2 regions of the Lysinibacillus sp. EB106-09-02-XG168 genome follow, and region 1 is predicted to be linked to the other one. Evidence: riboswitches for the same ligand, from Rfam matches in the RefSeq annotation. Region 1 holds a riboswitch; the other holds the start of a gene.
What was found. A riboswitch is a leader RNA that binds a small molecule or an ion and turns the genes downstream of it on or off. The one in region 1 is predicted to bind cobalamin.
Positions count from the first base shown of each region.

Region 2: it holds a riboswitch for cobalamin, as region 1 does, so the genes downstream of both, AC3WSO_RS10880 (ribonucleoside-diphosphate reductase subunit alpha) here and nikA (nickel ABC transporter substrate-binding protein) in region 1, are expected to answer to the same signal.

Region 1 covers NZ_JBYTDN010000003.1:1,782,337-1,790,047, forward strand. Annotated here, with positions in the region: gene AC3WSO_RS09385 (cytochrome c biogenesis CcdA family protein) at 1-700, shown strand, start outside; gene AC3WSO_RS09390 (response regulator) at 753-1,121, shown strand; gene AC3WSO_RS09395 (CcdC family protein) at 1,144-1,641, shown strand; gene AC3WSO_RS09400 (DUF2621 domain-containing protein) at 1,914-2,342, opposite strand; gene AC3WSO_RS09405 (DUF1659 domain-containing protein) at 2,466-2,681, shown strand; gene AC3WSO_RS09410 (DUF2922 domain-containing protein) at 2,694-2,918, shown strand; gene AC3WSO_RS09415 (YvrJ family protein) at 3,006-3,128, shown strand; gene AC3WSO_RS09420 (SCO family protein) at 3,233-3,841, shown strand; gene AC3WSO_RS09425 (DUF1572 family protein) at 4,003-4,539, shown strand; cobalamin riboswitch at 4,683-4,876, shown strand; gene nikA (nickel ABC transporter substrate-binding protein) at 5,078-6,685, shown strand; gene nikB (nickel ABC transporter permease) at 6,761-7,711, shown strand, end outside.
Region 2 covers NZ_JBYTDN010000003.1:2,066,729-2,074,439, forward strand. Annotated here, with positions in the region: gene AC3WSO_RS10850 (bifunctional adenosylcobinamide kinase/adenosylcobinamide-phosphate guanylyltransferase) at 1-554, shown strand, start outside; gene cobS (adenosylcobinamide-GDP ribazoletransferase) at 595-1,371, shown strand; gene AC3WSO_RS10860 (histidine phosphatase family protein) at 1,344-1,943, shown strand; gene AC3WSO_RS10865 (bifunctional adenosylcobinamide kinase/adenosylcobinamide-phosphate guanylyltransferase) at 1,892-2,284, shown strand; gene AC3WSO_RS10870 (ECF transporter S component) at 2,494-2,988, shown strand; gene AC3WSO_RS10875 (hypothetical protein) at 2,985-3,674, shown strand; cobalamin riboswitch at 3,785-3,972, shown strand; gene AC3WSO_RS10880 (ribonucleoside-diphosphate reductase subunit alpha) at 4,135-6,348, shown strand; gene AC3WSO_RS10885 (ribonucleotide-diphosphate reductase subunit beta) at 6,361-7,401, shown strand.

The DNA.
Region 1 (7,711 bases):
TATTAACTTATTTTTAGCTTTAGGTGCAGGTTTTTTAAGCTTTATTTCACCATGTACTCTACCGTTATATCCCGCATTTTTATCATACATAACGGGGATGACATTAGATGAGCTAAAAGCGGAACGAGGTATGATGCAAAAACGTGCTATTTTGCACACCCTCTTCTTTTTACTAGGATTTTCAATTATCTTTATTATGATTGGACTAGGGACATCGTTAGCGGCGGAGTTCTTCCTTAACTATCAAACATTATTACGTCAGGTTGGTGCTATCTTAATCGTAGTATTTGGTTTAATGATTGTGGGATTACTACAAATTGACTTTTTAATGAAGGATCGAAAATTCCAATTTAAAAACCGCCCATCTGGTTATTTGGGATCAGTATTTATCGGAATAGCCTTTGCGGCTGGTTGGACGCCGTGTACTGGCCCAATTTTAGCATCGATTATTGCTTTAGCTGGTGCAAATCCAAGCTCAGGTTTTAGCTATATGTTAGCTTATTTCTTAGGCTTTGCTATTCCGTTCTTCTTGTTATCTTTCTTTATAGCGCGGATGACTTGGATTCGTACACACAGCCAAAAAATTGTGAAAATCGGTGGCTATATTATGATTGCCGTTGGTGTCGTGTTATTCTTTGATGGATTAACGTATATAACACGCATTTTAGAGCCTATTTTCGGTGGATTTACAGGCTTCTAATCTGCTAAACTAAAGTGGCATACCATACCTTAACGTGGAGGGAGATGAACATGTGCCTACAGTTTTAGTAGTGGATGATACGCTCTTTATGCGTGTTGCAATAAGTAATATGTTTACTGAATGGGGTTATGAGGTAGTCGGTAAGGCAGCAAATGGTAAGGAAGCTGTGGCTATGTATCGTGAGTTACAACCAGATCTTGTAACGATGGATGTAACAATGCCCGTTATGACAGGTATTGCAGCAGTAAAAGAAATCATTCCTGAATTTCCAGATGCAAAAATAATTATGATTACAGCTTTAGGGCAACAAAAGTTAATTGTGGAAGCAATTGAAAGTGGAGCAAAGGATTTTATGACAAAGCCTTTCGAGCCAGAAAGATTAAAAGCTGTAGTTGATCAATTACTTGGACAAAATTGTTAATGACATTAGAGGAGGATTTTTTATGTTTAGCAATATCCCTTCTCACTATTATGTAATAGGTTCGACCATAATGGCCATTTTTATGGGTACCTTTGTCATGGTTATACGTATGCGAGCGTCTAAGAAACCGACAAATGAGAAGAAAATTATCATTCCACCTATAGCGATGTCTACAGGTGCGTTAATGTTTTTATTCGAACAATTTCGAGTGCCACCCATGCAAATTCTTGAAGCGGCAGCAGTCGGCATGGTATTCTCGACAATCTTAATTGCCACTTCTAAATTTGAAGTAAAAGGCCTAGATATTTATTTAAAACGTTCAAAAGCATTCGTTTTTATACTAATCGGACTGTTAGTGTTCCGTGTAGTTGCAAAAGTAATATTAAGTAACTCCATTGATATTGGTGAATTAGCTGGAATGTTTTGGATTCTAGCGTTCGCGATGTTACTTCCTTGGCGAATCGCAATGCTTATCCAGTTCATAAAAATCAAAAAAACAATTCCACTGAAGAATTATTAATGGAAGAGCTACACTAGAGATTTTATCTAGTGTAGTTTTTTTTATGCACCTGATGGATAGAGTAGTTCTAGCGACGGATAGAATCGTCAAAGATATGGATAAAAGGGCGAAAGCTGTGGATAGAATCTTCAAAGTGATGGATAGAAAACAGAGCGAAGGAAGAGTCGTCCAAGCGACGGATAGACTCCAAGAAAAACTTATAAAAAAGAATATGTGATAATTCTTTACTAAGGAAGGAAAAACGCTGCACAACGATTCTGTGCAGCGTATCATCAATCAAATAGATGTTCATATGGAGAAATGTCAATCTGCATTTCATCTAATTTCTTACGTAAAAATTTATGGTCGCGCTTAGGCGTTGCTTGAATATAGCCACGTATAATTAAATCATGGTTAATAGCAGATGCCTTTTCTTCTATTGCAAGTTCTCCAATTTTCCCTGCAATTTTTTCCTTTGCTACTTGTCTAAATAGCTCAGGTACAGGGCTTACAAGTTCATATAGAAGCTCTTTCTCAGGTTGTCCCCATAAATGAATAGTTTTATCTAAATAATACTCTTGCCAATCTAAATCAGATTTACCATCCTGCTTCGGTAAAGCCTTTAAAAATTTGCGGAACATGAAAAATCCGCCAATCGCCATAAGGGAAATAAGTACAACTACCCAAAATAAAATAAACCATAAAAACCAACCACTTAACAAATCGTTCACCTCTTTGCCTTCTCTCACTCTATTATAAAAGCTTACATAAAAAAATTCATCCTAAATGTCCCTTTTTTAGTAATAAGTCCGTATATATATTGTGAAAGAAAGGGGGTGACCTCCATGGCAAAAGTCAATTTCGTAGGTGCTACACTGCGCTTAAAGTATGTCGCTGGACACGATGCCCAGAACGAGCCTTTGTTCACAACAAAAACGTACCGTAATTTGAACAGCTCGCATACGGCAGAAGATTTAGTAGCTGTTGCAAAAGTCATTGCAAGTCTATCTTCACACGCACTAGACAGTATTGTAAAACAGGAAACAACAGATTTATCCTAAGGAGGGAAAGCTATGACACAAGTTCTAGAGCTGCAATTTGAAACAGCAGCAGGGAAAACGGCAACAATTGCAATTGATGCACCGAAGCCAAAGGTAACATCGGAAGAAATTCAAAAGGTAATGCAAACAATCATCGCTAAAAACGTTTTTGAAGGACAAGCTGGCGCTCTGGTTACAATGACTGGGGCTCGCATCGTTGATCGTCAAGTAACAGAAATTGATTTAGAAATCGAATAACTAAGAAATGGTCTTTGCAGCATGTACTGCAAGGACCATTTTCAGCAATAGTAGTCTTATTCATCTAGCTGCGAAGGAGGGACTAACATGGAACAATGGTTAAACATGATATCGGATATCGGTTTTCCTATTTTAGTGTCGTTTTATTTACTGCACCGAGTAGAAGTGAAATTAGATGCCATTCATGATGCGCTTGTTTCCTTAAAGTGAAATCGATTTCACAAAGATGTACGAAAGCTGTCACTTGAGTGTCCTTGTCAATAGTTACATCGTACGATAGGATGAGGATAGTGTAAGTGGGGAGCGTGTTAAAGATGAGAAATAAAATAATTGGGCTTGTTTTACTTTTTGCAGTAGCAACTGTACTGAGTGCGTGTGGAAATTCAAAGTTTAAAGCAGATTATAGTTTAGAATTACCAGATTTTGAACATGTCAATCAACGCGGAGAAAAAGTTTCATTAGAAAGTTTAAAAGGAAAACCGTGGATAGGTATGTATATTTTCACGAATTGTACTTCAATTTGTCCACCAATGTCTTTTAATATGACGCAAGTTCAAGAGAAGCTGAAGAAAAAAGGTGTGGAAGATTATAATATTGTTGCGTTTTCAGTTGATCCTGACGTTGATAAACCAGAAGTATTAGCTGATTATTTGAAAAAATATAATGTTCCAGATCAATCAAAATGGAATCTACTTACTGGTTATTCACAAAAATATATCGAGCAGTTCGCTGTAAAATCAACAAAAATAATCGTCAGAAATGATCCTAACAGCGACCAAGTCGTCCATGGGAATCAATTTTTCTTAGTTGATAAAGATGGCGTAATCGTAAAAATGTATTCGGGGTATGCAGAGAATCCAGAGGATGTCCCTATTGACACGATTGTATCAGATATAGAAACATATATTGATGAAAATTTATAATGGCTCGAAGGAAACCGTCTCAATTAATGAAGAGACGGTTTTTTTTGGTTTAAATTTAATCTTTTATACCTGTAGCCTTGTTATAGTGTAGAAGGAGGGGAAAGATTTTGTCTGATACAGAATATTATTAAAATAGTTGAAAAGGGACAGGGGGGTCAACAATGACGCTAGCGCGAATGTATTTAAATGTTGTCAAAACAAGATTTAGAAGTGTCAAAGAGCTAGGCGATAAAACACTCGACCAATTAGAAGAGGCCCAATTGCACTGGGCGTATAATGAAGATTCAAACAGTATCGCAGTGATTGTAAAACATATTAGTGGTAATATGATATCGAGATGGACTGACTTTCTAACGACAGATGGTGAGAAAGCAACGAGAAATCGTGATGATGAATTTACGGATAGCCTTCAGACAAAAGAAGAGGTTATGACAGTATGGGAAAAGGGCTGGCAAGTATTTTTAGATGCTTTACAAGGATTATCTGAAGCTGATTTAAATGGGTTTGTAACGATAAGGGGAGAGCAGCATTCCGTGATAGATGCGATTGAAAGACAAATGGCCCATTATTCACAACATGTCGGTCAAATCGTTTACATCGCTAAGCAAGTAAAGGGTTCTCAGTGGCAAACAATAAGTATTCCAAAGGGACAATCTCAGTTTTTTACAGAATCAATGTTAAAAAAACATCAACGATAGAAGTGTAGCCATCGCACTAGTATGTGGTGGCTTTTTTTTGTGGAATAAACATAAATATCTATGTTGAAAAATCTCAAAACTATATTATATTCAGAAAATAAAATTGACGTGTGTCTTTGCAGCGTGTTATGTTTAATACTAATTTAATATGTATCATTACAAGTTTGAGTGAAAAAACTTTTTCGCTTAATTTAAAGGAAAATGGGTGTAAATCCCATGCTGTCCCGCAGCTGTAAATGAGGAGTTTTGTTTCTAATACCACTGAGTAAGTACTTGGGAAGGTGAAGCAAAATGAAGATTCATAAGCCAGAATGCCTGCTTGTAGTAAGATTCATTGTAGATCTACGAAAGATAGGGAGATGGATGGAAGGCTTTTAATAATGAGTTTTTCTATCCCTATTCACGTGGAATAAGGATTTTTTTTTGCATTTTTCTAATCATAGTCATGAGATTACTTTGAGTTTCAAGTTAGTATTATGGTGGAGAAACATACATATATCAATTTTCTATCACCCAAGAATAGACAGGAGCAATCATAATGATATTTTTTAAAAAAATATTACCTTTCATTCTCATACTGATGTTAACCATTGTAGCAGGCTGTTCAAGCTCGGGTGAAAGTAATGGAAGTAAAACTTCTAACGAAGGAAAGGTGATAACAGTTGGCTGGCCGCTAGATATAGGGCCTTTAAATCCGCACACCTATTTACCAAACCAAATGACTGCGCAAGCAATGGTATATGAATCATTGGTAGAATATAACGATGACGGGACAATATCGCCGAAATTAGCGAAGAGCTGGGAAATTTCTGATGATAAAACAGCTTATCTATTTCATCTTAGACAAGATGTAAAATACTCTGATGGGACAGCATTTAATGCAGATAATGTTATTCGTAATTTTAATGCGGTTTTAGCAGATCGTGATACACACTCTTGGATGGGGATGGTGAATCATATTGTAGATGTTGTGAAAGAAGACGACTATACAATTCGTCTACAATTAGATGCGCCCTATTACCCTGTATTAAATGAACTGGCTTTTGTGCGACCATTTCGCTTTTTAGGGGATAACGGATTCCCTGAAGGAGATACAACTAATAAAGGTATTAATGCTCCGGTTGGAACAGGTCCATGGGTATTAACCGAATATAAAAAAGATCAATATGCAATTTTTAGCCGCAACGAACATTATTGGGGTGAAAAGCCACTAGTTGACAAAGTAAAAGTGAAAATTATTCCTGATTCAGAATCTATTTCACTGGCATTTGAAAATGAAGAATTAGACATAATTTATGGTCGAGGCATTATTAGCTTAGATAACTACACTTTCTTAAAAGACAGTGATCAATACAAAACGGCTGTATCTGAACCTTTATCTACACGAGCATTACTTTTTAATACACAATCTGGTCCTTTAGCAGAATTAAAAGTACGCCAGGCTATTCAATACGCAGTTAATAAAGAACAAATGGTTGAAAGTATTACCCATGGTACAGAAAAAGTTGCCAATAAACTGTTTTGGGGTGCTATTCCATACGCAGATATTGAGTTAAAACCAATACTATTTAATCCAAAAAAAGCCGAGCAGCTATTAGATGAAGCAGGTTGGACATTAAAAAATGGTGATAAAATCCGTTCTAAAAATGGGCAGCCTCTTCAATTAGATTTAATCTACATTGCAACAGATGCTATCCAAAAACCAATGGCAGAATTAATGCAAGGGGAATTAGCAAAAATAGGCGTCCAATTAAACCTTGAAGGCGCCGATGTAATGGTAGGGCTCCAAAAATTAATGGATAATCAAGTAGATATTAATTTCTGGCGCACAAACGGTCCACCAACAGACCCACACAGCTTCGCAAACGAGTCAGCAACACCGAATGCAAATGGTGTTTATGAAGCGAAATTAGGCCTAGATAACGCAGCGCAAATTGATGGCAAAATACATCAATTATTAATTGGTACAGATGAAGCGGAACGTGTGCAATTGTATAAAGATATTTTAACAATGTTCCATGACCAAGCATTATTCTATCCAATTTCATATGAAACGAATAACGTTATTTACCATAAACATATGAAAGATTTTAATCCCTGTGCATCTGAATACGATATCCCTTATGCTCAAATGGATTTAAAGTAAGAGAATGAGAAGAGAGTGGGTCTACTATGACTCCTCTCTTTTTGCACTATGAAGACTTGGGAAGTGATGAAAGAAATGTACGAATCAACTTGGCTTTTTTGTTTAAAACGAGTTATTACATTACCATTTGTTTTACTAGGGGTGTCAATAATGACCTTTTTATTTATTCGTTTTGTTCCAGTAGAGCCAGCGGAGGTCATACTTAGAATGTCAGGGGTCGCCCCGACAGCAGAAGCGATACAGGCGCTACGATCGGAATTAGGCACTGATCAACCATTGTCTATTCAATATTTTATATGGCTAAAAGGTGTGTTGCACTTCGATTTTGGTTCATCATTTGTGAGTAAATTACCCGTTGCTCAAGAAATAGTAGAAAAACTGCCGGCAACTTTTGAATTAGCCCTAGCTGCATTTGTATGTATGATTTGCTTTAGTATTCCACTAGGTATTATTAGTGCACTTTATAAAAATTCAATATTTGATAGGATTGTCGGCTTATTATCTATTATCAGTGTATCCATCCCAACTTTTTGGTTAGGTTTTTTTCTTTTATACTTATTCAGTTTGAAGCTAGGCATCTTCCCGACAAATGGTAAAGGGACTATTTTACATATGATTTTACCAGCAGTATCTTTGGCATTACCAACCACTGGATTGTTTGTTCAAGCAATTCGTACAAGTGTTATAGAAGAATTACAAAAAAAATATGTTCAGTATGCATTTTTACGGGGGTTAAAAAAATCTGTTATTCTCAGTCGACACGTCTTCAAAAATGCAGCTATTCCGTTGACGACGATGCTTGGCATGACACTTGGAAATTTATTAGGTGGGGCAGTTATTGTGGAGCAAGTATTTAGCTGGCCAGGTTTAGGTCGCTACTTAATAGAATCAATTATGAATAGGGATTATCCAGTTGTGCAATGTTATGTTCTAATAATTGCTATCATCTATGTTTTTGCTAATTTATGTACAGATATATTACATCGAGTTCTTGATCCTCAGCTAATGATAGTGAGGAGGAGAGAG
Region 2 (7,711 bases), 280 kb from region 1:
GGGGAGTACGCAGTGGTAAATCCCACTTTGCTGAAAAAGCGGCTGTTACTCACTATCAAACAGAGTCTATGCAAGCACAGCGGCTTATATATATTGCTTCCGGCGTAGCGTTGGATCGTGAAATGGAGAAGCGGATCATTCGACATCAGGCAGACAGACAAGCGCAAAATATCGAGTGGCTGACGATAGAAGCACCTTATGAAATCGCAGATACTTTGCATAAACTGACTGATGGAGATGTCGTGTTATGGGACTGTGTTACGACGTGGTTAACAAATGCGTTTTACGAAGGGTTTGACACGGGAACTCCCTGTGTGGAACAACCTGGATGTTTAGAAAAGAAACTTGAGGTTTTAAAAGAGGCGGTAGAGACGTTACTTGAGAAAAGGGTGACGTTTTTTATTGTCTCAAACGAATTATTTGATGAGCCACCATATACGAACGAGGAAGTAGAGTTATACCGGCAAATGCTTGGGGAATTACATCAATGGTTCGTGTCTAAAGCAGATGAGGCGTATGAAATCAATTACGGTGTCGTAAAGAAATGGAAATAATGAATGATGGTTTGAAATTAAAAAGAAGGTAGGCAAGACGATGAAAAATATCTGGCATAGCATACAACTTGCGTTTCAATTTTTTACAGTTTTGCCAGTACATAAAGAAATTCCTTTAACGAAGGGAACGATTACAGGGATGTTCGCCTTTTTGCCATGGATAGGGGCACTCATGGGTACCGCAGTGGCTGCGGTGATTTATGGTTTAACGGAATGGACGGCAAGTAGCGAGGTCTTACTTGCCTTCGTGATTATCGGATTATTTGCCATATTTACTGGTGGACTACATTTAGACGGTTTTATTGATATGGGTGATGCTTATTTTTCCTATCGAGATCGTGAGAAGCGGCTTGAAATTTTAGATGATCCACGTGTTGGTGCATTTGGTGTGCTTTCAGTGCTATTTTTAGTGCTTGGTAAATTTGTCATACTTCACGAATTATTCGTACAGCAAAAGTTTGAACTGTGGATGCTTCTATTTATTCCGTTATGTACACGAGTAGGTATGAGCTTTTATTTTATGTCGCTTAATTGCTCAAAGGAAAAGGGGCTTGCCTACTTTTTTAAAACACATATTAAGCCGGGTTTACTAATCTGCTTTATGCTTTTAACATTAGTTGTAGCATACAGTAGCTTGTTGTTTGTAACGGGCTTCACAATTGTTCCGTTCGTGTTGATGGCAGTACTAGCGATTGCTTTTTTAATCTTTCGGCAATTTACAGTGCGTAACTTTGGCGGTGTTTCTGGGGATTTACTCGGTGCATCAATTGAAGGAATGGAGGTTGTACTGTGGGTGACGTTGTTACTGTGCGCTTAATGAGACATGCACCAACAAAGGAAAATTTAGAGAAGCGTTATATCGGTTGGACAGATTCTTCATTAGCTGATGCATCTTTACTCTCTATTGTAAATCAAGAGGCTACGAAGGTGTATGGGAGTGATTTACTACGCTGTAGGGAAACAGCTGCCCGTTATTTTCCGAATGCAACTTATGTGTCTGATCGAAGATTTCGAGAGTCGAATTTCGGAGAATTTGAAGGGCTCACATATGAAGACTTACAATCCGATCGTCGTTATTGTGCATGGTTAGATGATCCTGTACAGTATCCACCTCCAAGGGGAGAAGGCTTTGATATGTTTTGTGCACGTGTTTTGGAAGGGTTCGCTGCATTACCAAAAGGGGAAGATGTGTATCATCTCGTTGTCCATGGCGGGGTTATTCGAGCGCTACTCGTAGCCTTTGCTCCAACTGAGCAATCTTTTTGGTCCTATCAAACACCGCATGATAAAATGTTTTCTTTAACGTTTACAAGAAGTGCTTGGGAGGAGGGAGCAAGATGCATGTCTTTATCGGAGGAGCCTATAGTGGAAAAACCGACTATGTTATGAAATTACTTGCAGGTCAAAACGTTGAGCTAGTGGATGGCACGCTACCAGATGGCTCTCCTACTTGTGATGTACTAGTTATAAAAAATATAGAGAAATGGCTCGTAACACAAGATCTTGAGGAGGATGAACCTCTTGTCAGTACTATTTTGAGGAGACTAAAGACCCTTGAAGAAAATTGTGCCTTGTATATAATAGTGACCGATATGGGGCGTGGCGTTGTGCCGATGGACAAACAGGCACGATTATTACGTGATACATGTGGGCGTTTGTACCAAGCTTTATTTGCAGAAGCCGAACAAGTCGTCCGCATTTGGTACGGTATTGGGGAACAAATTAAATGATTTAGTGTCTTGAAGAATTTATATGGCTCTTCAAAAAGGGTAGGGATGACGTTTATTGAAGTGAAGGCTGGACGCCCCCAGAAAGCTTTGCTCTGTGCGAAAGCGAAGCGTCAGCGGCAATTTTAACTGTGCGACAGCAACAACAAAGCGCCCAACCGGAACGGAAATCAACCTACGTTATAAGGACGAGCCAAGAAAGAGGAAATGGGATGGATCGACAAAAATTGATGAAATTGACGCTCACTGCCATGGTAGCTGCAATTTGTGCAGTAGGTGCAGTCATTAAAATTCCAACATTTATTACAACTGCTGCGCTTGACTCTGCACCGGCATTTTTAAGCGTTGTATTTTTATCGCCAGTATTAGCTGGTACTGCGGGAGTCATTGGGCATTTTATTTCAGCCTTAACTACTGGCTTCCCTTTTGGACCACTACATATAATTATTGCTGTGGAAATGTTTATCGTTGTATGGATCTTTGGGGTTATGCATAAAAAAGAAATGCATTTCTGGAAATGGCCTGTGGCACTTATTTTAAATGGTGTCGTGGCACCTATACCATTTTACTTTATTATTAGTCCGGCATTTTACTGGACGTCATTGACTAGTCTTCCAGTGGCAACACTCATTAATCTAGTGATCGTTGCGGTGGCGATGCCAGTTCTGTCGAAGGTGTTTGTGCGTAAGGAAGGTCGAGTACATTGAGAAATGCAATAAAAATAGGTGAGCTCATTGCGACAACCGATAATGCCGCTGCAATTGGCGAAAAGCTACAAGATGTTGTGTCTGCTCCAGATCAGCTTACGGCATACTTTACTGCACGTGTTACATTTTTAGAGCAACTTGCTGCAAATGCTTTACCAAGGCATATTTTACTTGCCAATTTTTCAGGGGATGCTGCATGGTCTCGTTATGTTGTAGGCATTCAGCAGGTTTTTGATGAGGCTGGTCTTTTTTGTCCGCAAATAGACGGTAGTTCAGAGACTAATATGCCAACTTTACAATCAGGTTTGTCAATAACGATGCTTGGAGAGCAGCAGAAACGTACAGCAACTAAGTATAAGTATGAGCAGCTATGTTGGTACACATATGGCATGCCGCTTGTAGGCAATGAAATCCTTGCACAGCCTGAAGATGTCGCACAGCTTGAATCTATTTTTCAAGCGTGGAAAGAGGGAATCGTACAGCAAGTATGGCCAGTAGGATCAAAAGGTCTACAAGCAGAGTTTAACCGACTTTTTGGTGAGCAACAGGTCAAAAGTTCATTAGATGTTGAGAAAACGGCTGGTCCATGTGCAGTAGTTTTGCTAGGAATAGATCCAGAAAAAGAGCAGCAAGTACAAAAATATTTTCCTAGAAATTTTGAAAAACTACGTAAAACTGCATTGTAATCGGGCTTGCTTCGAGAAAAAATAACACTTTGAAAAATTCAAGGGGCAAAACGCCTATTGCAACTATAAACACTATATGTTAGATTTGTTTAGGAGTTAAAACACAATATATAGTATTTTGGACGAGCGGTACCAAATATGGTTTAAAAGGGAATTCGGAAAAGAGTCATCTTAGGCCGAAGCTGTCCCCGCAACTGTAAGTGCTGACAAATGATGAATAGGCCACTGTAAAGAACGGGAAGGCCATCATTTGGAGGAAGCATGAGCCAGGAGACCTGCCGATTTGTTCAAGACAGCAACACATTCTTCGGGGATTGAGAAGTGGAGGCGAGAGATTTGTCCACTTCTTAGTGTGCATGTCCTTCATTTCCATTTCCGATTTTACTGCGATTACGTAACCGATAAATGTTGCGTGATCGCTTTTTGTGTTGCTGGAGAAAGAAAGGGAGAGAATGTATACATGACAATTCAAATCGAACAGCAAATTGCTAAGCTCAAGAAAAGTTATACGGAGGATGAACTCGAAAGTTTTGTAAGATTATCGGATCGATGGCTACGAAAAAACGACAATGCAACATTTGAAGCATGGGCGGATGCGATGATTTTACAAACGCTTAGCCTAATTGATGAGGAGGAGCCATTCTGGACATTTGTCGCTGCTCAAATTTATTTAGAAAAATTGTATGATCAATTTGCAATGCGCCGTGGCGTTTCAGTGCAAGATGTTTATAAAGGTTTCCCGGAACAATTAGCACGCTATACAGAAGCTGGTTTGTATCATGAATGTTTAACAACAAAATATAGTGAGCAGGATCTTCAAGAACTCGCTTCCTATTTAGAATCAAGTCGAGATGAATTGTTTACGTATATTGGCTTAAAAACATTAATGGACCGCTATGTTGTTCGCGATTACACGAAAACACCAGTGGAGCTACCACAGGAACGATGGATGGTCATTGCGATGACCCTGATGCAAGATGAAACTGAAAATCGTTTAGAAAAAGTACGTGAATCTTACTGGGCAATGAGTAATTTATATATGACTGTGGCAACACCTACATTATCAAATGCAGGTAAAACACATGGACAGCTATCTAGTTGCTTTATCGATACAGTAGATGATAGTTTACAAAGTATTTATGACACGAATACAGATGTCGCTACATTATCGAAGTACGGCGGTGGTATTGGTGTTTATATGGGTAAAATTCGTAGCCGTGGCTCATCAATCAAAGGCTTTAAAGGTGCATCTAGTGGTGTTTTACCATGGATTAAACAGCTTAACAATACGGCGGTTTCAGTCGATCAGCTAGGTCAGCGACAAGGAGCTATTGCTGTCTATTTAGATGTTTGGCACAAAGACGTCTTTACGTTTTTAGATTTACGCTTAAACAATGGGGATGAACGTCTGCGTGCCCATGATATTTTCACAGGGCTATGCTTACCGGATATATTTATGGAAACGGTTGAAGAGCGCGGGGAATGGCATTTATTTGACCCACATGAAGTAAGAGAAGTTATGGGCTTTTCACTAGAAGATTTCTACGATGAGAAAAAGGGTGATGGCACTTTCCGTGCTAAATATGCAGAATGTATTGCGAATCCATTATTAAGTCGTGAAGTCGTGCCAGCGATTGATATTATGAAGCGTATTATGCGCTCGCAGCTTGAAACAGGTGTGCCGTTTATGTTCTATCGAGATGAAGTAAATCGCATGAATCCGAATAAGCATGAGGGAATGATTTATAGCTCGAACCTGTGCACGGAAATTTTCCAAAATATGTCGGCAACTGAATTCGAGTCTATCACTCTAGAAGATGATGTCATCGTAACACGTCGCAAGCCTGGCGATTTCGTTGTATGTAACCTATCATCTATTAATCTAGGTAGAGCTGTACCGGCTGGTGTTTTAGAACGATTAATCCCGGTTCAAGTACGTATGTTAGATAATGTTATTGCCTTAAATACAATTCCAGTAAAACAAGCAGAGCGTACGAACTTACGCTACCGTGGCATTGGACTTGGAACATTTGGCTGGCATCATTTATTAGCTTTGAAAGAAATTCAATGGGAGTCTGAGGAAGCTGTAGAATTTGCAGACAAGCTTTATGAGGAAATTGCGTATTTAACGATTCGCGCTTCTAACAATTTAGCATGTGAAAAAGGAGCCTACCCATTATTTGAAGGCTCGGATTGGCATACTGGTGCGTATTTTGATAAACGTGGCTACGACAGTCATAAATGGAATGAGTTACGCGCTGCGGTTGCTGAAAAAGGAATGCGTAACGGCTATGTTATGGCGGTTGCACCGAACTCATCAACATCCATTTTAGCGGGTAGTACGGCTACGATTGATCCTATTTTCCAAAAGAGTTATTCAGAAGAGAAGAAGGATTACAAAATTCCAGTAACAGTACCAGATCTATCACCTGTGACAACTTGGTATTATAAATCTGCTTATTTCATCGATCAAAATTGGACAATCAAGCAAAATGCTGCTCGAGCACGTCATATCGACCAAGGCATTTCACTTAATTTATACGTTCAAAATACGATCAAGGCAAAAGATTTACTAGCATTGCATATGAACGCTTGGGCGAGCGGTGTGAAAACGACATATTATGTTCGCTCAACGTCTGTAGAATTGCTAGAATGTGAGTCTTGCGCGAGCTAGGAGGAAGTAACAATGACAACTATTACAAAACGACAAATTATGGATAAAGAAGCACCAAACCGTTCAACAGGTATTGTGAACGGACGCTCTTCTAACATTTTAAACTGGGACGATGTGCGTTTTAGCTGGGCTTATCCTAAGTATAAAAAAATGCTAGGAAACTTCTGGACTCCGTTTGAAATTAATATGAGCAATGATGTTAAGCAGTTTCCACAGCTATCAGCAGATGAACAGGAATCCTTTTTAAAAATCATTGGCTTACTAGCGCTATTAGACAGTGTGCAAACTGATTTTGCAGGGAAAGTAGCAGATTATTTAACAGATTCAAGCTTAAATGCATTAATGATTATTTTAGCGCAACAAGAGGTTATCCATAATCACTCTTATTCTTACGTGCTATCAAGTATTGTGAACAAAGATGAGCAGGATCGTACGTTTGACTTTTGGCGTACAGAGCCAGTGTTAGAGCGACGTAATGAGTTCGTTATTAAGGGCTACCAAGCATTTTCGGAGGAGCCAACTGTTGAAAATATGCTAGAAGCGATTGTCTATGATGTGATTTTAGAAGGTTTATTCTTCTATTCTGGCTTCGCATTCTTCTACCATTTAGCACGCAATCAAAAAATGGTAGCCTCGTCAACGATGATTAACTATATTAATCGCGATGAGCAGCTTCATGTCGATTTATTTGTGAAAATTTATCAGGAGCTACTAGAGGAATATCCTGAATACGATACACCAGAACGAGCAGCTCGCGTACAGGAGATCTTCCGTGAAGCGGTTCAGCTAGAAATCGATTGGGCCAATGAAGTAATTGGTGATAAAATTGCTGGCCTTGATGTGGAAGATGTACATGATTATGTCCACTTCTATGCGAACGTACGCTGTAATCAGCTTGGGGTAGAGCGTCCATTTGAAGGTTACCGCAAAAATCCATTAAAGTGGGTAAAAGCGTATGAGGATGTTGACTTAGGAAAAACAGATTTCTTCGAGCAGCGTTCTCGCCAATATGTGAAAGTCAATGTAGAAGATAACGGATTTGATGATTTGTAATACTAAATACACCGCAATGTTGAAATAACATTGCGGTGTATTTTTATTGAGGGTGAATGGGTCAGACTACAATAAACAGTGGGGGCAGGGGGATATATATATATATATATATATATATATATATATATAGGAAGTTATTACATTATCGGTAATATTTACCTCATGCTAGTTTTCATTCTAACATAGAAATAACAGTAAATGAACATTAGCCCAGAGTTTCCTTATAAGCTATTCGAAAGGATCTTCTACAGTTACCAAAACCTACAAAAAAATCAATCGTGTCCAAAATATTACGAGACCCGAAAAAATA